3 regions of the Buttiauxella sp. 3AFRM03 genome follow, and region 2 is predicted to be linked to each of the others. Evidence: predicted binding sites of a transcription regulator. Region 2 holds the regulator's gene; each other region holds the start of a gene.
What was found. The regulator CRP, encoded in region 2, controls carbon source genes, mostly activating them, when cyclic AMP is high. The targets are predictions, from matches to a motif close to ATGTGANNNNNNTCACAT.
Positions count from the first base shown of each region.

Region 1: D8682_RS20475 (PTS glucitol/sorbitol transporter subunit IIC) is a predicted target of CRP. The motif match lies at 4,996-5,013, and genes of this name have one in related genera.
Region 3: D8682_RS23230 (ABC-F family ATPase) is a predicted target of CRP. The motif match lies at 1,935-1,952, and genes of this name have one in related genera.

Region 1 is NZ_CP033076.1:4,078,490-4,085,905, reverse strand. Features, by position in the region: gene recA (recombinase RecA) at 1-335, opposite strand, end outside; gene pncC (nicotinamide-nucleotide amidase) at 419-928, opposite strand; gene D8682_RS20495 (metal ABC transporter substrate-binding protein) at 1,057-1,935, opposite strand; gene D8682_RS20490 (metal ABC transporter permease) at 1,932-2,816, opposite strand; gene D8682_RS20485 (metal ABC transporter ATP-binding protein) at 2,813-3,508, opposite strand; gene mltB (lytic murein transglycosylase B) at 3,765-4,838, opposite strand; gene D8682_RS20475 (PTS glucitol/sorbitol transporter subunit IIC) at 5,089-5,637, shown strand; gene D8682_RS20470 (PTS glucitol/sorbitol transporter subunit IIB) at 5,647-6,612, shown strand; gene srlB (PTS glucitol/sorbitol transporter subunit IIA) at 6,621-6,983, shown strand; gene srlD (sorbitol-6-phosphate dehydrogenase) at 7,004-7,416, shown strand, end outside.
Region 2 is NZ_CP033076.1:3,397,003-3,404,418, reverse strand. Features, by position in the region: gene D8682_RS17245 (hydrolase) at 1-466, shown strand, start outside; gene D8682_RS17240 (YheU family protein) at 463-681, shown strand; gene D8682_RS17235 (phosphoribulokinase) at 855-1,739, shown strand; gene D8682_RS17230 (OsmC family protein) at 1,757-2,161, opposite strand; gene crp (cAMP-activated global transcriptional regulator CRP) at 2,475-3,107, shown strand; gene D8682_RS17220 (YccS/YhfK family putative transporter) at 3,199-5,283, shown strand; gene D8682_RS17215 (aspartate aminotransferase family protein) at 5,287-6,507, opposite strand; gene pabA (aminodeoxychorismate synthase component 2) at 6,608-7,171, opposite strand; gene D8682_RS17205 (putative adenosine monophosphate-protein transferase Fic) at 7,204-7,416, opposite strand, start outside.
Region 3 is NZ_CP033076.1:4,656,658-4,664,073, reverse strand. Features, by position in the region: gene D8682_RS23235 (glycoside hydrolase family 31 protein) at 1-173, shown strand, start outside; gene D8682_RS23230 (ABC-F family ATPase) at 310-1,905, opposite strand; gene ldtB (L,D-transpeptidase) at 2,138-3,058, shown strand; gene D8682_RS23220 (CidA/LrgA family protein) at 3,253-3,654, shown strand; gene D8682_RS23215 (CidB/LrgB family autolysis modulator) at 3,651-4,346, shown strand; gene cdd (cytidine deaminase) at 4,477-5,361, shown strand; gene sanA (outer membrane permeability protein SanA) at 5,493-6,206, shown strand; gene D8682_RS23200 (hypothetical protein) at 6,230-7,003, shown strand; gene mglC (galactose/methyl galactoside ABC transporter permease MglC) at 7,045-7,416, opposite strand, start outside.

The sequences.
Region 1 (7,416 bases), 680 kb from region 2:
ATATCAACGCCCAGTTTCTTAGCGTAAATCGGGTCCAGAGCGTGCTCGGCATCGATAAACGCACACGTTTTACCTTCACGTTGAGCGGCGGCGATAACTTGCAAAGTCAGCGTCGTTTTACCAGAAGATTCTGGTCCGTAGATTTCAACGATACGCCCCATTGGTAAGCCACCGGCTCCCAGAGCAATATCCAGTGAAAGTGAACCGGTAGAGATCGTTTCCACATCCATGGTACGGTCTTCACCCAGACGCATGATGGAGCCTTTACCAAATTGTTTTTCAATTTGGCCAAGTGCTGCCGCTAACGCCTTCTGTTTGTTTTCGTCGATAGCCATTTTTACTCCTGTCATGCAGGGTGATACACAAGTGCGCCACGCTGCTTACTATGCTGTTTTGTTGTGCCAATTATACTGTATGGTCATACAGTATCAAGCTTATTTTTGAGAAATTCTTCCCACAGGGTTTGCACTGCATATTCCGTGGCCTGGCGGCGAACGGCATCACGGTCACCTTCAAAAAGCTGATGGCGAGCGACAGTGCCTTCAAGCTTTGAGCTGAAGCCAAACCACACGGTGCCGACAGGTTTTTCCTCGCTGCCACCATTTGGTCCGGCGATACCACTGACAGCAATCGCGTAGTCCGCAGCGGCGGCATATAACGCCCCCTGAGCCATTTCACGCACCACGGCTTCACTGACTGCGCCGTGGGTTTCCAGCGTCCCGCTATCCACACCAATCATTTGATGTTTAGCTTCGTTACTGTAGGTAACAAAGCCACGTTCAAACCAGGCGGAACTGCCTGAAACATCAGTAATCACCTTGGCAATCCAGCCACCGGTGCAAGATTCCGCCGTCGTGATGGTGGCACCAAGCTGCCCAAGCGCTTCGCCCAACTGGTGGCTTAATTGGCGCAATGTTTTCTCTGTCATATTGGCTCCGATTGTAGACATATCGCAGGGTCACACGATAGCACTTAACCGCGCTTTCAGAGGATTACATTCAATAACGCGAGGCACTTCCAGAGAAAAGAACGGCCAGCGAATGCTGGCCGGATAAATCATTTCATACTGTTAGCGATGGCTTCCACATTATGCTTAAAAGCCATCTCATAAGTGCTGGCTGGACCGTCGGCATCAGACAATGCTTCAGGATAAAGTTCACCGCCCGGTTGTGCACCACTCGCGGCAGCAATTTGTTTTACCAGACGGGGGTCAGTCTGGTTCTCAATGAAGTATGTTTTGATGTGCTGGTTTTTGAGCTGTTTGATTAGCCCAGCGACATCACTGGCATTCGCTTCAGCTTCAGTCGAGAAGCCAACAGGCGCGAGGAAAGCCACCCCATACTCTGCGCCAAAATAGCCAAAGGCATCATGGCTGGTCAGCACTTTACGGTGCGATTTAGGAATCGATTCAAAGCGTGTTTTGGCCCAGCTATCCAGCAGTTTCAGGCGCGTAACGTACTCGCTGCCGCTTTCATTGATTGCCGCCGCATCTTGTGGGTCTGCCGCCATCAGCGCCTTCATAATATTCTGTGCGTAGACCGCGCCATTCTCAGCACTGTTCCAGGCATGCGGGTCAGTAATTTGTTTACCGTCTTCGACCATGCTGCGGCTGGAAATACCTTCAGAAGCAACAATGACTTTGCCTTTATAACCTGATGCGCTCACCAGACGGTCCATCCACCCTTCCATTCCCAGCCCGCTGACAATAACCACGTCAGCTTTGCTTAGCGCGACGCTGTCTTGCGGCGAGGGTTCAAAACTATGCGGATCACCGTTTGGCCCGACCAGGCTTTTTACCGTGACATGTTCACCGCCGACTTGTTTCGCCATATCAGCCAGCACCGTGAAACTGGCGACCACATTGAGGTTTTTCGCCAGCGCCGCCTGGCTGGAACAAGCCAGCACCAATGACATCATCATCCCAAAACGTTTCATTTAATCCCCTTGCTTGTTGTTATCCAGCCTCTACAAAGGCTCCGAGCCAGTCCGCTGCGCGAACCGAAAAGTATTGAGATAAAGAAGCCAACGCTTGCCGTCAGAACAATCGCCGGTCCAGCAGGCAGTGCGGCGGCAAAAGACCATGCCAGCCCAATCCATGCCGATAACAAACCGCAGACCACCGCAATAAACATCGCCCCAGGTAGCGTTTTCGCCCAGCAGCGCGCCGAAACCGCTGGCAGCATCATTAGCCCGACGGACATCAGCGTGCCGAGGATTTGAAATCCGGCGACCAGGTTAAGCACCAGCAGCGCAAGAAAAACACCATGAATAAGATGAGGTGCCTGGCGGTTATTGACCTGCAAGAAGCTGCGGTCAAAGGTTTCCATCACCAGCCCGCGATATAAACCCGCCAGGATAAGTAACGTTACGCTGGCAATCACGCCAACGAAGATTGTTGCCTGATTATCGACGGCCAGTATTGAGCCAAATAAAAGGTGCAGCAGGTCAACACTGGAGCCGCGAAGCGAAATGAGTGTGACGCCTAACGCCAGCGAGCCGAGGTAAAAACCTGCAAAACTAGCATCCTCTTTAAGTTGGGTTCGTGAGCTCACCAGGCCGGAAATTAATGCCACCAGCACCCCCGCAACAAAGCCGCCAATCCCCATGGCAACCAGCGACATACCTGCCAGCAAATAGCCCACCGCAACGCCCGGCAGGATGGCATGAGAAAGTGCATCCCCCACCAGGCTCATACGCCTTAGCAGCAAGAAAATCCCCAACGGAGCGGTGCTCAGTGATAAAGCCAGGCACGCAACGAGCGCGCGGCGCATAAAACCGTAATCAATAAACGGTTCCAAGAAGAAATGATAAATCATGCGGATAACGCCAGATTATTACTGACTTGCGAATAACGAGGTAACACTTCAGCAGCGTCCCCCCAATGGAAATGATCTTGTGTAAGCAATAAAACCTGTGGGAAATGCTGGCTAACACGTTGGTTATCATGCAGCACAGCCAGTACCGTTTGGCCCGCCTGATTCATTTGGCAGATTAACGACATCAGGAAATCGCTGGTTTGCGAATCGACCCCGGTAAAAGGCTCATCGAGCAGCACCAGCGGCGCATTTTGCACCAGTAAGCGAGCAAACAGCATTCTCTGAAACTGGCCGCCAGAAAGCATTTCGATAGGCTGATGGCGGTAAGCGCTCAAGCCAACTCGTTCGATGGCATCGGCTATCCGCAGGCGGTGTTGACGCTTCAATGCGGAAAACAGGCTGCGGGCAGGCCACGCCCCCATACACACCACATCGTAAACCGTGACAGGAAACTGTCTTTCCATTTCAGCCAGTTGCGGCAACCACGCAATGCGCGGAGCACACCCATCGGTAAACTGCAGTTGCCCCGATACCGGTGCCTGTAACTTCAATAATGTTTTAAGGAGGGTCGATTTCCCGGTGCCGTTGGCACCAATAATGGCGGTCATGCTGCCTTGCACAATATGGCCGGTAAGTGCAGGTGTCACCGCCCTTCCCTGATAACCCAATACCACTTGATTCAACGAGATCATGGCAGTGCAATCGCCCAGCGAATAGCCAGCCATAAACCGGCGAGCAGCATTAAGACTGCACAAAACCGGGCTGATGCCGCCACGGTGAAAAGTGTCCGTAAAGGATTCATTGCGGGAAAAAGCCTTCAATTTGATTTGTTATAACATAACATAAAATAAATTGATGACGATGTAAATTCCTGATCGACGATCGGGAAAAACCTTCATGGGAAGTGCTGGAGAAAGAACCCCGCCTCAGAACAAGGCGGGGTAAAGATTACTGAACGCGAGCCTGCGCAACAGCCAGGCCTAACTGCCATACCGCCATTGCGTAATGCGTGCTGTGGTTGTAACGGGTGATGGTGTAGAAGTTTGGCAGACCGTACCAGTACTGGTAACGATCGCCCATATCCAGGCGCAGTAAACTGGCTTCCTGGTGGTTACCCAGAGAAGCCGTTGGGCTCAGACCGGATTGCGCCAGCGCGGAAACGGAATACTTGGTCTTAAAGCCGTTGGCTAACCCCGGTACCTGGCCGTTAGCTGGCACCGCCACCAAATCCCCTTTCACCCAACCGTGGCCTTTGAAATAGTTTGCCACGCTGCCAATCGCATCTTCGGGATCCCACAAATTCACATGACCGTCGCCGTTGAAATCAACCGCGTACTCTTTGAACGACGAAGGCATAAACTGGCCGTAACCCATCGCCCCGGCAAATGAACCTTTCAGTGCCAGCGGATCATCACCTTCGTTACGCGCCATCAACAGGAAGGTTTCCAGTTCGCCAGAGAAGTATTGCGCACGGCGTGGATAAGCAAAGGATAAGGTCGCCAGCGCATCGATGATGCGTGTTTTACCCATCACGCGGCCCCAGCGAGTTTCCACGCCGATAATCCCAACAATAATTTCTGGTGGCACGCCGTAAACCTGGAAAGCGCGTTTCAGCGCACTATCGTATTGATTCCAGAAAGCCACGCCATTTTGCACGTTATCTGGGGTGATAAATTTGCCGCGATAACGCAACCACGCCCCATTTGGGCCCGGAGGTGGTGCAGTAGTAGGTGCCTGCTGGTCCATTAAACGCAGCACGTAATCCAGCCGTTTGGCCTGAGATAACACTTCATGCAATTGCTGGCGGTCAAAGCCATGCTCACTCACCATTTTATTGATGAATTTTTCGGCTTCAGGATTGTTGGCAAAATCCCCCGTCTGCATAAACACATCATGCTGCGGTTGCAGCAAGAACCCCCCTGAAGGCGCGCCAGCTTGCTGAGGCGAAGTTTCAGTTTTTGGTTTACTGCTACAGGCAGCAAGCAAAACGATAAGTGGAAGTAACGCGACGGAGTAACGCATGTGAGGGATATCCATATGACTGACGACGAATGTGTATTCCTTATGGTAAATCAAAATCAATAATCAGGGATCCCCCTTTCTAACTCCTTTCAGTTCACCATTAAATTTTCCATTTAAAATTAAATTACCTTTCAAATTAACAGATTTATGTTTCACAATGAGATCTAAATAACATACATGAAGGTTTCAAAGTGATTATTATGAGCTGCCACTGACCGCAGAGTGAGCATTTACCCTTCAGGAGATAACAATGATCGACATGATTACCCATGGAGCTGAATGGTTTATTGGCCTGTTTCAAAAAGGGGGAGAAGTTTTTACCGGCATGGTGACCGGTATTCTTCCGCTGCTAATAAGCCTGCTGGTGATAATGAACGCGTTAATTAATTTCATCGGCCAGCATCGCATCGAACGAATGGCGCAGCGCTGCGCCGGAAACCCGGTTTCCCGCTACCTGTTACTGCCTTGCATCGGTACGTTTGTGTTCTGCAACCCGATGACGCTAAGCCTGGGGCGCTTTATGCCGGAGAAATACAAACCGAGCTATTACGCCGCCGCTTCATACAGTTGCCACTCAATGAATGGCCTTTTCCCTCACATCAATCCTGGCGAGCTATTTGTGTACCTCGGGATCGCCAGCGGGCTGACCACACTTGGTTTGCCGCTGGGTCCACTCGCGGTGAGTTACCTGCTTGTCGGTCTGATCACTAACTTCTTCCGTGGCTGGATAACCGACCTCACGACCTCGATCTTCGAGAAGAAAATGGGTATCGAACTGGAACGCCAGGTGCGACTTTAAGGAAAAATCATGACGCAACTTATTCGTATTGAGAAAGGCCAGGGCGGCTGGGGCGGCCCGCTGATTCTGCCGGTCGAACCCGGAAAAAAAATCGTCTACATCACCGCAGGGACTCGCCCGGCGATTATCGACAAACTCAGTGAAATGACGGGCTGGGAAGCAGTAGACGGCTTTAAAGAAGGCGAGCCGCCGGAAGCAGAAATCGCTGTGGCGGTGATCGACTGTGGCGGAACATTACGCTGCGGGTTGTACCCGAAACGCCGCATCCCGACCATTAATATCCATGCCACCGGCAAGTCCGGGCCAATGGCGCAGTACATCGTTGAAGATATTTACGTTTCCGGTGTGCGCGAAGAAAACATTAGCTGGCAAGCAGATGAAACGCAGTCCGTCGCGAAAACGCCGGTTCGTGAGTACGACACCAGTAAGAAAATAACGGAACAAAGCGATGGATTGCTGGCAAAAGTCGGCATGGGCATGGGCTCTGCCGTAGCGGTGCTGTTTCAGGCCGGGCGCGACACCATCGATACCGTGTTAAAAACCATCCTGCCGTTTATGGCGTTTGTCTCGGCGCTTATCGGCATCATCATGGCTTCAGGATTAGGCGACTGGATTGCTCACGGCCTGGCTCCGCTGGCCAACAATCCCGTCGGACTGATAACCCTGGCGCTGATTTGTTCATTCCCGCTGCTCTCACCTTTCCTCGGCCCTGGGGCGGTTATCGCACAGGTTATCGGGGTGCTGATTGGCGTACAAATTGGCCTCGGTCACATTCCACCACATCTGGCGCTCCCCGCGCTGTTTGCCATCAATGCGCAAGCAGCCTGTGACTTCATCCCGGTGGGCCTCTCTCTGGCTGAAGCCCGACAAGACACGGTGCGCGTCGGCGTGCCATCGGTATTAGTCGGCCGCTTTTTAACGGGCGCGCCAACCGTGCTCATCGCCTGGCTCGTGTCCGGCTTTATCTATCAATAAGGTGGATTATGCGAACTATTTATCAAACGACTATCACGTACATCGGCCAGTCCGCCCGCGAAGCGCTGGATGACAACATGCTGATCACTTTTAGCGAAGGCGCGCCAGCAGATATTCAGGACTTCTGTTTTATTCACTGCCACGGCGCATTGAGCGGCACGCTTGAACCCGGTATCGGTTTTGAACTGAACGGGCAGCATTACGATGTCACCGCAGTTGGCGACGTCGCTCAACAAAATTTACAGGAACTGGGGCATATCACCCTGCGTTTCGACGGTGAAGCGCAGGCGGAATACCCGGGTACCGTCCATGTTAACGGGCCACTACCTCACAACATTGAAACGGGCTGCCAGTTGAAGTTTTTAGTCTAAGCACATTAAAGGAGTAGAGCATGAACCAAGTTGCCGTTGTCATTGGGGGAGGACAAACCCTCGGAGCGTTTCTCGCCCATGGGCTTGCGAAGGAAGGTTATAAAATTGCCGTGGTAGATATCCAAAGCGAAAAAGCGGCCCGCGTCGCCCAGGAAATTAACGACCAGTACGGTGCTGGCATGGCCTGGGGATTTGGCGCTGATGCCACCAGCGAACAGAGCGTAACCGCGCTCGCCAACGGAGTAGACGAGATTTTCGGCCAGGTGAATTTGCTGGTCTATAGCGCCGGAATTGCCAAAGCGGCATTTATTGGTGATTTCGCGTTGGGCGATTTTGACCGTTCGTTGCAGGTCAATCTGGTGGGATATTTTCTGTGCGCCAAAGCGTTTTCAGCCTTGATGATCCGCGACGGCGTACATGGCCGCATCATCCA
Region 2 (7,416 bases):
GCATTGTAGCAAGCATATCGAGAAAGGTTTCTCGCGCGTTTACCAACATTATCTGTTGAATCTGCTGAAGAAAAATGCGGCACGTAAACTCAGAAGCTATCCGGGTACACTCCCGGTAGATATGCGCCAGCTTAAAGGAGTGCGTCGTCTGCGTGAGTTTGACGATTTGATCACCTCGAAGATTCATGGCTTTGCAGATGCTATCGACTACTATCGTCAATGCAGCGCCATGCCGTTGCTGCCGCAAATCAAAACGCCGACGTTAATCATTCACGCTAAAGATGACCCGTTTATGGATCACCATGTGATCCCCGACACAGCGATACTGCCTGCCAATATTGAGTATCAACTGACGCGCTATGGTGGGCATGTTGGATTTGTTGGTGGCACGCTACGGCGTCCGGAAATGTGGCTCGAGCAACGCATCCCGCAGTGGTTGTCTAAATTTTTGGACCCGTCATTATGATGATTCCCTGGCAAGATCTCCCCCCCGAAACGCTTGATAATCTGATTGAATCCTTTGTATTACGTGAAGGTACCGATTATGGTGAACAAGAGCGTTCGCTGGAGCAAAAAGTGGCCGATGTTAAGCGCCAGCTACAAAGTGGCGAGGCTGTGCTGGTATGGTCGGAGCTTCACGAAACGGTGAATATCATGGCTCGCGGGCAGCTTCGCGGCTAAGCGTTTATTCTATACTGCATAGTAAAACCACCCTCACCCTGGCCCTATCCCTGAGGGAGAAGGGGAAGAACCAAAGCGAAATCCGGACAGTCTCCTCTCCAGGGGGAGAGGGTTAGGGTGAGGGCCAGCCCTTACGAACACACACTTGTGATTACCCATGGAGTTGTTGCCTTATGTCAGCCAAACATCCGGTTATTGCCGTAACAGGTTCCAGCGGCGCGGGAACGACCACCACCAGCCTTGCCTTCCGCAAAATATTCCAGCAACTCAACCTGCGCGCTGCCGAAGTTGAAGGTGACAGCTTCCATCGTTTCACGCGTCCTGAAATGGATATGGCTATTCGTAAAGCACGCGACTTAGGCCGCCATATCAGTTACTTCGGTCCGGAAGCGAATGACTTCGGCCTGCTGGAACAAACGTTTATCGAGTACGGAAAAACCGGGCAAGGTAAATCGCGTAAGTATCTTCATACCTATGACGAAGCCGTCCCCTGGAACCAAATTCCTGGGACGTTTACACCGTGGCAATCGCTGCCTGAACCGACCGATGTGTTGTTCTATGAAGGATTGCACGGTGGAGTCGTCACCCCACAGCACGATGTGGCGAATGCCGTCGACTTGCTGGTTGGCGTAGTGCCGATTGTCAACCTGGAATGGATTCAAAAACTGGTGCGTGATACCAGCGAACGTGGGCATTCCCGGGAAGCGGTGATGGATTCAGTGGTGCGCTCAATGGACGACTACATCAATTACATCACGCCACAATTTTCACGCACGCACATTAACTTCCAGCGTGTCCCGACTGTCGATACCTCTAACCCGTTTGCTGCACGCGGAATTCCATCGCTGGATGAAAGTTTTGTGGTGATTCATTTTCGCGGGTTGGATGACATCGATTTCCCCTACTTGCTCGCCATGTTGCAAGGCTCATTCATTTCCCACATCAATACAATAGTGGTACCGGGCGGCAAAATGGGGCTGGCGATGGAATTGATCATGACGCCGTTAGTGAAGCGTCTGGCGGAAGGACGAAATATCAATAATCAGGGCGGCGAGTAACCGCCCTGTTTTGCACACTAGCCTTCAATGACTTCGTAGCTGTGCGTGATATTTACGGCTTTTTCCAGCATCAGTGCAACAGAGCAATACTTCTCAGCAGATAAATCAACCGCGCGGGAAACCGCGTTATCTTTTAGCTCTTTGCCTGTCACGATGAAATGCAGGTTGATGTGAGTAAAAAGACGAGGAGCTTCTTCGCGACGCTCAGAGGTCAATTTCACTTCGCAGTCGGTGACGTCGTAGCGGCCTTTTTGCAAAATAGAAACCACGTCGATTGCACTGCAACCCCCGGCAGCCATCAGTACCATTTCCATCGGGCTCGGTGCTTTATCGCCAGAATTACCGTCCATCAGAATCTGGTGTCCTGAAGCGGATTCACCAAGGAAAGTTAACCCTTCAACCCATTTCACACGTGCCTGCATGTTGCTTCTCCCATTGAAAAAATTACCTTCCAGAGTACGCGGATGCAGCAAAACTGGCAACGGAAGGCGACCTACGTCATGCTGAAACGAGACAATAGGAGACACCTGCCAAAAGCTATGCTAAAACAATCCGGATGCTACATTGATACATTGACGTAATGCATAGATGCAAAGGACGTCACTAATTACAGGCAGCAAGAATGACTTGCATGCCATCTCCCCAAAGTGGGGAATATTCTAATACTTGCAACGCCAGACAGGATGTTTAGCGTCCTGTCGTTGGTAGCCAGTTATAAACAGAGGATAACCGCGCATGGTGCTTGGCAAACCGCAAACAGACCCGACTCTCGAATGGTTCTTGTCCCATTGCCACATTCATAAGTATCCATCGAAGAGCACACTGATCCACCAGGGTGAAAAAGCAGAGACGCTGTATTACATCGTCAAGGGCTCTGTAGCTGTTCTGATCAAAGATGAAGAGGGCAAGGAAATGATCCTCTCCTATCTGAATCAGGGCGACTTTATTGGTGAGTTAGGGCTGTTCGAAGAAGGCCAGGAACGTAGTGCCTGGGTCCGTGCTAAATCTGCCTGTGAAGTGGCTGAAATTTCCTATAAAAAATTCCGCCAGCTGATCCAGGTAAACCCAGACATTCTGATGCGTCTTTCTTCCCAGATGGCTCGTCGTCTGCAAGTCACTTCTGAGAAAGTCGGTAACCTGGCATTCCTCGATGTGACTGGTCGTATCGCGCAGACACTGTTGAACCTGGCAAAACAGCCTGATGCAATGACTCACCCAGACGGTATGCAGATTAAAATTACCCGTCAGGAAATTGGTCAGATCGTCGGTTGTTCTCGTGAAACTGTCGGTCGTATCTTGAAAATGCTGGAAGATCAGAACCTGATCTCCGCTCACGGCAAAACGATCGTCGTTTACGGCACTCGTTAATTTCCGTTTCAAAAAAGGCGTGTTGCTTTATGGACACGCCTTTTTTTGTCTTTAAAATCCAAACACCTGCAACACAAAGTATGACAAGCATATGTGGAGAAGATTAATCTATCACCCTGAAGTTAACTATGCACTGCGGCAAACGCTGGTGCTGTGCCTTCCTGTGGGGATCGGTTTACTACTGGGGAATTTGCAGTTAGGTCTGCTTTTCTCGTTAGTGCCCGCTTGTTGCAACATTGCTGGTCTGGATACACCCCATAAGCGTTTTTTTAAACGCCTGATTGTTGGCGGCACTCTTTTTGCGACCAGCAGTTTAATCATGCAGCTTTTGCTGCTCTACACCGCGGTCCCATTGCCCATCATTCTTATGGTGATGGCGCTCTTGTTAGGCGTCACCGCTGAAATCAGCGCCCTGCACGCACGTTTGCTTCCGGCATCGCTGATTGCGGCCATCTTTACGCTAAGCATGGCCGGCAATATGCCTATCTGGAAGCCGATGGTGTTATATGTCTCCGGCACGATTTGGTACGGAGTCTTTAACTGGTTTTGGTTCTGGATGTGGCGTGAGCAGCCGCTGCGCGAAACGTTAAGCCTGCTCTATCGCCAATTGGCGGAGTACTGTGAAGCCAAATACGGCATGCTGACACAACATGCTGATCCCGAAACAGCGCTGCCTCCACTGCTGGCTCGCCAGCAAAAAGCCGTAGACCTGATCACCATCTGCTACCAACAGCTGCATATGCTGTCGGCGAATCAGCAGAACGGTTACAAACATTTGTTACGCTCTTTTCAGATAGCGTTAGATTTGCAGGAGCACATCTCCGTCAGTTTGCACCAGCCTGCCGAGGTGCAAAAACTTGTCGCGAAAAGCCATGCAGAAGCGGTTATTCGCTGGAATGCGCAGACCATTGCGGCACGCTTGCGCGTATTGGCCGATGACATTCTCTACCATCGTTACCCACAGCGTTTTACGATGGAGAAACAAATTGAAGCCCTCGAGAAAATTGCTCGCCAGAATCCGGACAACCCGGTTGGGCAGTTTTGTCATTATCACTTCAGCCGTATCGCCCGCGTGCTGCGCATCCAACGCCCTCTGTACGCCCGTGATTTAATGGAAGACCGGCAGCGCCGTTTACCGCTGTGGGCAGCACTGAAAAGCTATTTGTCGTTGAAATCTGCCGCCCTGCGCAACGCCGCCCGACTAGGCGTAATGCTAACCATCGCCAGTCTTTTCGGGGCATTTTTACATCTGCCGAAACCCTACTGGATTTTAATGACGGTGATGTTCGTTACGCAAAACGGCTACGGTGCCACGCGGGTGCGCATTCTTCACCGTTCGGCAGGGACCATTGCTGGCCTGGCTATTGCGGGTATCGCCCTGCACTTTCACTTCCCACAAAGCATTGCCCTGGCCGCGATGCTGGTCATTACGCTGGTCAGCTATTTGTTTATTCGCCAGAGCTATGGCTGGGCGACGATTGGTTTTACCGTGACGGCGGTATATACCCTGCAACTGCTCACACTCAGCGCCGAGCAATTTATCGTCCCGCGCTTGATTGATACTCTGCTCGGCTGTTTGATTGCCTTCGGTGGCATGGTTTGGCTGTGGCCGCAGTGGCAAAGCGGTTTGTTGCGCCAGAACGCCCACGACGCGCTTGAAAAAGACCAGGACGCGATTCGCCTGATTCTGAGCAACGATCCCGAACCCACGCCGCTAGCCTGGCAACGAATGAAGGTCAATCAAGCCCATAATGCGCTGTTTAACTCACTGAATCAGGCGATGCAGGAACCCGGTTTTAACTCGCATTACCTGGCAGATATGAAATTGTGGGTGACGCACAGCCAGTTTATTGTCGAGCACATCAACGCCATGACTACGCTTGCGCGCGAGCACAACATGCTGACACCGGATTTAGCCCAGCGCTATTTGCAGTCGTGTGAAATTGCGCTGCAACGATGCCAGCAGCGGCTGCAATATGATGGGCCTGGCGAAACCCAGGATGCGAATATTCTTGACCCACTGGAAGGGCTTCCGAGTGGGCCATTGAGCACGATGGAACAACATTTACAGCGGATTTTGGGCCACCTCAGCACCATGCACACTATTTCTTCGGTTGCATGGCGTCAGCGGCCACATCATGGTATCTGGCTGAACCGCTTGCGGCGGTCGGATTAACGACTATCCGTTAACGATCTTCGCCACTGCTTTTGCAAAGCGCGCCATACCTTCATCAATATCGGCATTTTCAACAATCAAGGCTGGCGCGAAGCGCATAACATCAGGACCGGCATTCAACACCATCACCCCTTCCTGAGCAGCGGCATGCAGGAATTCACGTGCACGGCCTTGGTATTGCGGTTTCAGCTCAGCGCCAATCAGCAAACCCATACCGCGAATATCGCTGAACACATCAAACTGCTCGTCAATGTGCTGCAAATGCTTGACGAACAGCTGGCGTTTTTCCGTAACGCCATTCAACACTTCCGGCGTGTTGATAACATCAAATGCTGCCCCTGCCACCGCACACGCCAGCGGGTTTCCGCCGTAAGTGGAACCGTGGGTGCCGACATGGAATGCAGAAGCGATTTCCTGCGTCGTCAGCATAACGCTTACCGGGAAACCGCCGCCGAGCGCTTTAGCGCTGGTCAAAATATCTGGCGTCACGCCGTAATGCATATACGCGAACAACTCGCCGATACGCCCCATGCCGCACTGAACTTCATCGAATACCAACAACGCTTTGTGCTCATCGCACAAGGCACGCAAGCCTTGCAGGAATTCTGGTGTCGCCGCCGTTACGCCGCCCTCGCCCTGAATTGGCTCCACCACCACCGCGCAGGTGTGATCGTCCATCACCGCTTTTACTGCATGTAAATCGTTAAACGGGACATGGATAATATCGGCGGGTTTCGGGCCAAATCCGTCGGAATATTTTGGCTGGCCACCAACAGAAACGGTAAACAGCGAGCGACCGTGGAAGGCGTTATGGAAGGCGATAATTTTGGTTTTGTAAGGGCTATGGCGTGTAGAAGCGTAATAACGCGCCAGTTTAAAGGCGGTTTCATTCGCTTCAGTGCCGGAGTTCATAAACAGCACGCGCTCAGCAAAAGTGGCATCAATCAGCTTACGCCCGAGGCGCAACGCAGGTTCGTTGGTGAAAACATTGCTGGTATGCCATAGCTTTTCGCCCTGGCTTTTTAACGCTTCCACAAGCGTGGGATGGCAGTGGCCCAGCGCCGTGACTGCGATGCCGCCCGCGAAATCAACATACTCTTTCCCTTGTTGATCCCAAACGCGGCTTCCCTGACCTTTTACCGGGATAAATTCAGCCGGTGCATAAATCGGCAGAATCACTTCATCGAAAGTTGCGCGGGTAATTGCGGATTGTTCAGTTGCCATTTATTGCCTATCCCCTTTTTACGCATAAAAACTTCATGAGAGACACGTGAAAATATAATCATGAAATATGCATAAAAAATCATTTATTGGCAATAAAAAATCAATACTTCAGGAAATTGGCTAACAGTTGATGCCCCTGCTCGCTGAGAATACTTTCCGGGTGAAACTGCACACCCTCCAGCGCCAGTTCGCGATGACGAATACCCATAATTTCTTGTTTATCCGTCCACGCTGTCACTTCAAAACACTCAGGTAACGATGGCGGGTCGATAACCAAAGAGTGATAACGCGTCACGGTCAGAGGGTTGTTCAGGCCGCTGAAAACACCAGTATTGTTATGGGTGATAGCCGAGGTTTTACCGTGCATCACTTTTTCGGCACGGACAATGGTTGCACCAAATGCTTGTGCAATCGCCTGGTGTCCAAGGCAAACGCCGAGGATCGGTAGCTTTCCGGCGAAGTGAGTAATCGCCGCAAGGGATATGCCCGCTTCAGTTGGCGTGCAAGGTCCGGGAGAGATAACCAGTTTTTCAGGTACCAACGCGCTGATTTCAGAAAGGGTCAGCTCATCGTTACGTTTCACCACTACTTCCGCGCCTAATTCGCAAAAGTACTGATAAAGGTTCCAGGTGAATGAGTCGTAATTGTCGATAAGCAGTAGCATCGCGGCTCCGGAGTAAAAAGAACCGCGCTATTCTATTCGCTTTCGCACGCTTCACTCACCACTTTAGTGAAAATCTCCGTCAGCGCTGCCAGCTCACCCAGCGCACCAGCCTGATTGGCTTCTTGCCAGGCTTGCGGAGCAACGTCCTTCCAGTCCAGAACATAACCGGCATGAATCGCTAACTGCTCGAAGAAAACGCGCTGCGCACGGCCACTGCCAACAAAAAACGGGTGAAGTACGTTAAT
Region 3 (7,416 bases), 1.3 Mb from region 2:
ATGCGTTGTGGCTGAGCTGGGAAATTCGCTGTACGGCAGATGAGATTCATGTGTCGTTTAGCCGTAAAGGGGATTATCAACCGGCATGGAGCGAGATGAAGTTGACGCTTCCTGCTGGGGAAAAACGCCGTTTGGTTGTTGATGGCATTGAGCAGGATTTATTGAAGATTTAAGATATAAAAAAACCGCCGAAAGGCGGTTTAAAACTGCTGACGAAGCTATTTCGTAGGTCGGATAAGCGCAGCGTCATCCGACAATCAGGTGCAAATGGTGGATGACGCTAGCGCTTATCCACCCTACAAAACTAAATTAACCGTCAATACCTTTACTGCGCAGGTAATCTTCGTACCCGCCGGTAAAGTCAATCACACGCTCTGGGGTAATCTCAATCACACGCGTTGCCAGCGAGCTAACAAACTCACGGTCGTGAGAAACGAAGATCAGCGTTCCTGGGTACATCTCCAGCGCCATGTTCAGCGACTCGATAGATTCCATATCCAGGTGGTTGGTAGGTTCATCCATCACCAGAACGTTCGGGCGTTCCATCATTAACTTACCAAACAACATGCGGCCTTTTTCACCACCGGAAAGCACTTTAGCAGGCTTTTTGATGTCATCCTGGCTGAACAGCAGACGGCCAAGAATGCTGCGCACCGCTTGCTCGTCGTCGCCTTCCTGCATCCACTGGCTCATCCAGTCGAACACCGTCAGGTCATTTTCGAATTCGTATTCGTGATCCTGTGCGTAATAGCCGATTTGCACATTCTCAGACCACTTCACAGTACCTGCGTCTGGAGACAGTTCAGCAACCAGGGTTTTAAGCAGAGTGGTTTTACCCACGCCGTTGGTACCCAGAATCGCCAGTTTTTCACCCACTTCCAGCAGCATGTTAACGCCTTTGAACAGTGGGCCGTTATCAAAGCCTTTAGACATAGCTTCAACTTCAAGCGCATTACGGAACAGTTTCTTGTCCTGCTCGAAGCGAATGAACGGGTTCTGACGGCTGGATGCTTTAACTTCGTCGAGTTTGATTTTATCAATCTGACGCGCACGAGAAGTCGCCTGGCGAGATTTAGAGGCGTTGGCACTAAAACGGCTAACGAAGGATTGCAGGTCTGCAATCTGCGCTTTTTTCTTCGCGTTGTCAGACAGCAGGCGTTCACGCACTTGTGTTGCTGCCGTCATGTATTCGTCGTAGTTGCCTGGATAAACACGCAGTTCGCCGTAGTCCAGATCCGCCATGTGAGTACACACCATGTTCAGGAAGTGACGGTCGTGCGAAATGATAATCATGGTGCTGTTACGTTCGTTCAGCACGGTTTCCAGCCAACGAATGGTGTCGATGTCCAGGTTGTTCGTCGGTTCATCAAGCAGCAGAATCTCTGGGTTTGAGAACAGTGCCTGCGCCAGCAACACACGCAGTTTCCAGCCTGGAGCAACTTCGCTCATCGGGCCGTAATGTTGTTCTACAGGAATGCCGACACCTAACAGCAGTTCGCCCGCGCGTGCTTCAGCGGTGTAACCGTCCATTTCGCCGTACAACACTTCCAGGTCAGCCACTTTGTAGCCGTCTTCTTCGCTCATCTCTGGTAACGCGTAAATGCGGTCGCGCTCTTCTTTTACTTCCCAGAGTTCAGCGTGGCCCATGATTACCGTGTCGAGCACGGTGAATTTTTCAAAGGCGAATTGATCCTGACGCAACTTACCGAGGCGTTCGTTCGGATCAAGTGAAACGTTACCCAGCGTTGGCTCTAAATCGCCACCGAGGATCTTCATAAAGGTAGACTTGCCGCTACCGTTAGCGCCGATCAAGCCGTAACGGTTGCCGCCGCCAAATTTGACAGAAATATTTTCAAACAGCGGCTTACTGCCGAACTGCATTGTGACGTTGCTGGAAACTAGCACAGAGATGTCCTGGTAAAAGAAGTTTTAAGATGTGAGATCCGGCACATTATGCCATAACTCAATGTGCAGATCGCCCTGCTTGTTCACTGGCGATAAAATAATCAATATGGAAAAAAATGTGATTTAATACACATCTGATTTCCCTGGTCGCGAGAATGCACATATAATGCGCGGCTAAACCGCTCCGTTTCTTCACTAACTAGCCTGCATGGCCGTAAATAATTCGCATACCATGAATATGAAACTACGCACTATTTTACTGGCATTTGTGGCTGTCGTGTCTTTTAGCAAAACAGCTTCTGCCGTGACCTATCCTCTGCCTACTGATGGCAGCCGTTTGATTGGTCAAAACCAGGTTGTCACCATTCCTGAAGGTAGCACCGCACCGCTGGAAGAATTCGCAGCACGTTACCAGATGGGTCTTTCCAACATGTTGGAAGCAAACCCGGGTGTTGACCCGTATTTGCCAAAGCCTGGTACCATCCTGAATATTCCTCAGCAGCTGATTCTGCCGGACACCGTCCATGAAGGTATTGTTATTAACAGTGCTGAAATGCGCCTCTACTATTACCCTGCTGGCTCCAACACGGTTATCGTGCTGCCAATCGGTATCGGCCAGTTGGGTAAAGACACCCCACTGAACTGGACAACAAAAGTAGAACGTAAGAAAGCGGGCCCAACCTGGACGCCAACGAAGAAAATGCACGCAGAATATATTGCTGCCGGTACGCCACTGCCAGCGGTTGTTCCAGCTGGCCCGGATAACCCGATGGGTCTGTATGCACTGTACATTGGTCGTCTGTATGCAATTCACGGTACCAACGCAAACTTTGGTATCGGCCTGCGCGTGAGCCACGGTTGTGTGCGTCTGCGTAATGAAGACATCAAATTCCTGTTCGAGAAAGTGCCGGTCGGTACCCGCGTTCAGTTCATCAACGAACCGGTTAAAGCCACCGTTGAGCCAGATGGTACGCGCTACATTGAAGTGCATAACCCACTGTCGACCACTGAAGCGCAGTTCAACTCCACTGAGATTGTCCCTATCACGCTGAAAAACAACGTGACCGCGATTACCGCTCAGCCTGACGTTGACAGCACCGTATTGGATCAAGCTATTCAGGGCCGTTCCGGTATGCCGGTACGCTTGAACTAAGCGAAGATTACAGCTTTGAAGAGCGGCCTACGGGCCGCTTTTTTTGTCCTCAAAATATGTGTTGTGATAATGCCCAAAACTTTCTGGAACGTTCCAGACAGGAATGTTTGGTATGCTAATAATTCATGATGTGACCGGTAGCACATTTTTGAGTTTAATTGTATGATGAATGCGTTTTCTAAAAGGTAATCACTATGCGTAACTCACTCACCACACTATGGCAGTACCTGCGGGCATTTATATTAATTTACATATGCTTATATGCAGGTATTGCCATTTCGTCACTGCTTCCTATCACCATCCCCGGCAGCATTATTGGCATGCTGATTTTGTTTGTATTGCTGTCGCTGCAAATCGTCCCTGCCAAATGGGTTAAACCCGGTTGCCAAATATTGATTCGTAACATGGCGCTGCTGTTTGTGCCGATTGGCGTAGGTGTGATGCAGTATGTCGATGTAATAAAACAACAATTTGGCCCTGTCGTGGTCTCATGTTTTATCAGTACCCTGGTGGTGTTAGTGGTGGTGAGCTGGAGTTCCCAGTTAATGCATGGCGAGCGTAAAGTGGTGAGCGAGCGCGAGGGTGAGACAAAATGATTCATCATCTTTGGTGGTCTTTACCTTTAACACTGGCGACTTTTTTCCTGGCTCGCCAGGTTGCTGTCCGTTATAAATCGCCGGTTCTGAACCCGTTGCTGATTTCCATGATTGTGATAATCCCAATCCTGGTCTTGACCCGTACCCCTTACGAACATTATTTCGAAGGCAGTAAAGTATTAAATGACTTGCTGCAACCGGCCGTTGTTGCCCTCGCCTTCCCGCTTTACGAACAGCTTCACCAGATTCGCGCGCGCTGGAAATCCATTATCACTATCTGTTTTATTGGCAGTATGGTGGCGATGATTACCGGTACTTCGGTGGCATTACTGATGGGGGCAACTCCGCAAATTGCCGCTTCGATTTTGCCGAAATCAGTGACCACCCCTATCGCAATGGCAGTCGGTGGCAGTATCGGTGGGATCCCGGCGATTAGCGCAGTCTGTGTGATTTTTGTCGGTATTTTGGGTGCCGTATTTGGTCATACCCTTTTGAATTTAATGAACATTACCACTAAGGCGTCTCGTGGTCTTGCGATGGGGACGGCATCTCATGCCCTCGGCACCGCTCGCTGCGCGGAACTTGATTACCAGGAAGGGGCTTTTAGCTCATTGGCGCTGGTGATCTGCGGCATCATTACCTCACTGATTGCCCCGTTCCTGTTCCCGGTTATTTTGGCCGTTGTAGGTTAAAACTTGCGAGAGATCGCGCATTTTCATTCTTTATTTCATACGTTGCATTTGTAATTAGATGAAGATCACATATAAAGCCTATACAGACCCGTAAACTACGGGTCAATCACTTGTTATGAGGCTAATTTCCATGCGCTCACGTTTTCAGGCTGCTCTCGCACAACTCCCGGCTGCACTGCAAACCGCACTGCAACCCTTGATTACTGACTCTCATTTCCCGGCAATGTTTATTGCTTCCGAAGTAGAATCACTGAAAGCTCAGACCGGCCTTGATGACGATGCATTGGCCTTCGCCTTATTGCCACTCGCAGCCTCTTGTGCACGTGCTGATTTATCACAGTTTTATGTCGGCGCTGTGGCGCGCGGTGTAAGCGGTAACCTTTATTTTGGCGGCAATATGGAGTTTCTCGGCTCCACCATGCAGCAGACCGTTCATGCCGAGCAGAGCGCAATTACTCACGCGTGGATGCGCGGTGAAAAAGCACTCTCCGCCATTACGGTTAACTACACACCTTGTGGCCATTGCCGCCAGTTTATGAACGAGCTGAATAGCGGTGTAGCACTACGCATTAATTTGCCAGGCCGTAAACCCGCCACGCTTGGCGATTATCTGCCTGATGCCTTTGGCCCACGCGATTTAGAAATCAAAACCTTGCTGCTTGATGAAATGGACCATGGCTTTGAGTTGCAGGGCGATGAATTAAGCCGTGCCGCCATTGCCGCGGCAAACCGTAGCCATGCGCCGTACAGCAACGCGCCTTCAGGTGTGGCGCTGGAAATGCGTGACGGGACGATTTTCAAAGGGAGCTATGCAGAAAACGCGGCATTCAATCCTTCCCTGCCACCACTGCAGGCCGCACTGAATCTGCTGAGTCTTTCGGGTTATGACTATAACGATATTCAGCGGGCAATACTTGCTGAAAAAGCCGAAGCACCACTAACTCAATGGGATGCGACCGCTGCCACATTAAAAGCGCTGGGCTGTATGAATATTGACCGCGCACTTTTGAATTGATATTCACAGTACGGGCGTGCTTGCGTCCGTACTGTTTAAATTTAACGCAACCAACGCAGTGAATCTTGCTCTTACCCACCAGGTAAAGTAGCCTTGAATAAAATTCCCTCCTTTTTTAGAGCCGCAAGTCCATGTTGAAGCGCGTGTTTTATAGCCTGTTGGTGATAATCGGATTGGCTGTGGTCGCTGCGCTATGTCTTGACCGCTGGATAAGCTGGAAAACTGCGCCTTACGTCTATGATGAATTGCAGGACTTGCCCTACCGCCAGGTCGGCGTGGTGCTTGGAACCGCCAAATATTACCGCACAGGCGTGATTAATCAGTATTACCAATTCCGTATTCAGGGCGCGTTAAATGCTTATAACAGCGGTAAAGTAAATTACCTGCTGTTAAGCGGCGATAATGCCCTGCAAAGCTACAACGAACCCATGACCATGCGTAAAGATCTGATTGCCGGTGGTGTTGACCCGGCCGACATCGTGCTGGATTACGCTGGTTTTCGTACCCTGGATTCTATCGTTCGTACCCGCAAAGTCTTTGATACCAACGATTTCATCATTATCACCCAGCGTTTCCATTGCGAACGTGCGCTATTTATTGCCTTGCATATGGGTATCCAGGCGCAGTGTTACGCCGTTCCCTCGCCAAAAAATATGATGACTGTACGTATCCGTGAATTTGGTGCCCGATTAGGCGCGCTCGCGGATCTGTATATCTTTAAACGTGAACCGCGTTTTCTTGGCCCATTGGTGCCAATTCCTGCAATGCATGAAGTACCTGAAGATGCACAAGCTTATCCGGCTGTGACGCCAGAACAGTTGCTGGAGTTACAGAAAAAACCCTAAAGTAAGCCCTCAAGGAAGGAAGAATGGCTGTTAATAAAATATTACTGGCATTGGTTCCCGCACTCAGTCTGCTGGCTGCACCTGCACTGGCGCAGGCAGAAGAAGAATGCATGGCGCAGTTAAAAACACAGGCCGCGTTGCTGCATCCTACAAGTCAGCTAAATGAAAGTAACAGTGCCTGCAAAGTGTGGCCGTGGGCTCCAGACAAAACCATTATGGTGATGATGTTATCCGCACCCGACGCTGACCCCAATATGCCCATCTACGACGTCGATGTGTTAGTGACGGACACACATAGCGGTAAGGTAATTGCGCGCAATACCCACCCGCAAGCCATTCAGGATGATGCGATAGCAACTAGCTCTGTCACCATCGATACAGCACGTTACCAGCTCACCCCAGATTTACGCGCCTTTGCCATCCGCTTTGTCCATACTGGTTCTTCCAATGTTAACCAGTTCGGTGTTGAAAGCCTGAATATGTATGTGCTTAAAGACAAAACGCTGCCTTTGCTGGTTAATCACTTCAGTATGGTGATTGACAGCGGAGAGTGGGATGGGGCTTGCACGGGATATTTTACGAAAAACAAGCGAACTATTTCGGTGTTAAACACTACCAGCAACGGCTATGCCGATCTGCGAGTACACGATAAAAAAGTCTCAAATGAAACAAACCGGGATAAAGCCGGTAAATGTGCAGAAACAAAGGTTGGCGAAGAGGAAACAGATATTATTCTGCGTTTTGATGGGAAAGTTTATCCGGTGGATAAAAAAGAGCAGTTTGACAGTGCATTTTGATTAAATGATCAGGGTGAGCCTTCGCCCACCCTGACAATAAATTACTTCTTACGTGCGTATTTCAATGAATCCAGTGCGACCGCGAAGATAATGATCGCACCCTTGATGATGTACTGCCAGTAAGGGTTCACGCCGATATACGTCAAACCGTAGTTGATGACGGTGAAGATGATAACACCGGTCACCACGCCCACGACCGTCCCCACGCCGCCGCTGAATGACACACCGCCGACGACGCACGCCGCAATCGCATCCAGTTCGTACATGAAGCCAAGGTTGTTGGTCGCAGAACCGATACGCCCAGCTTCTAACATCCCGCCGAAGGCGTAGAACACACCAGACAGCGCGTAAATCATGATCAGGTTCAGTGCAACGTTAACACCAGAAACTTTAGCGGCTTCAGGGTTACCACC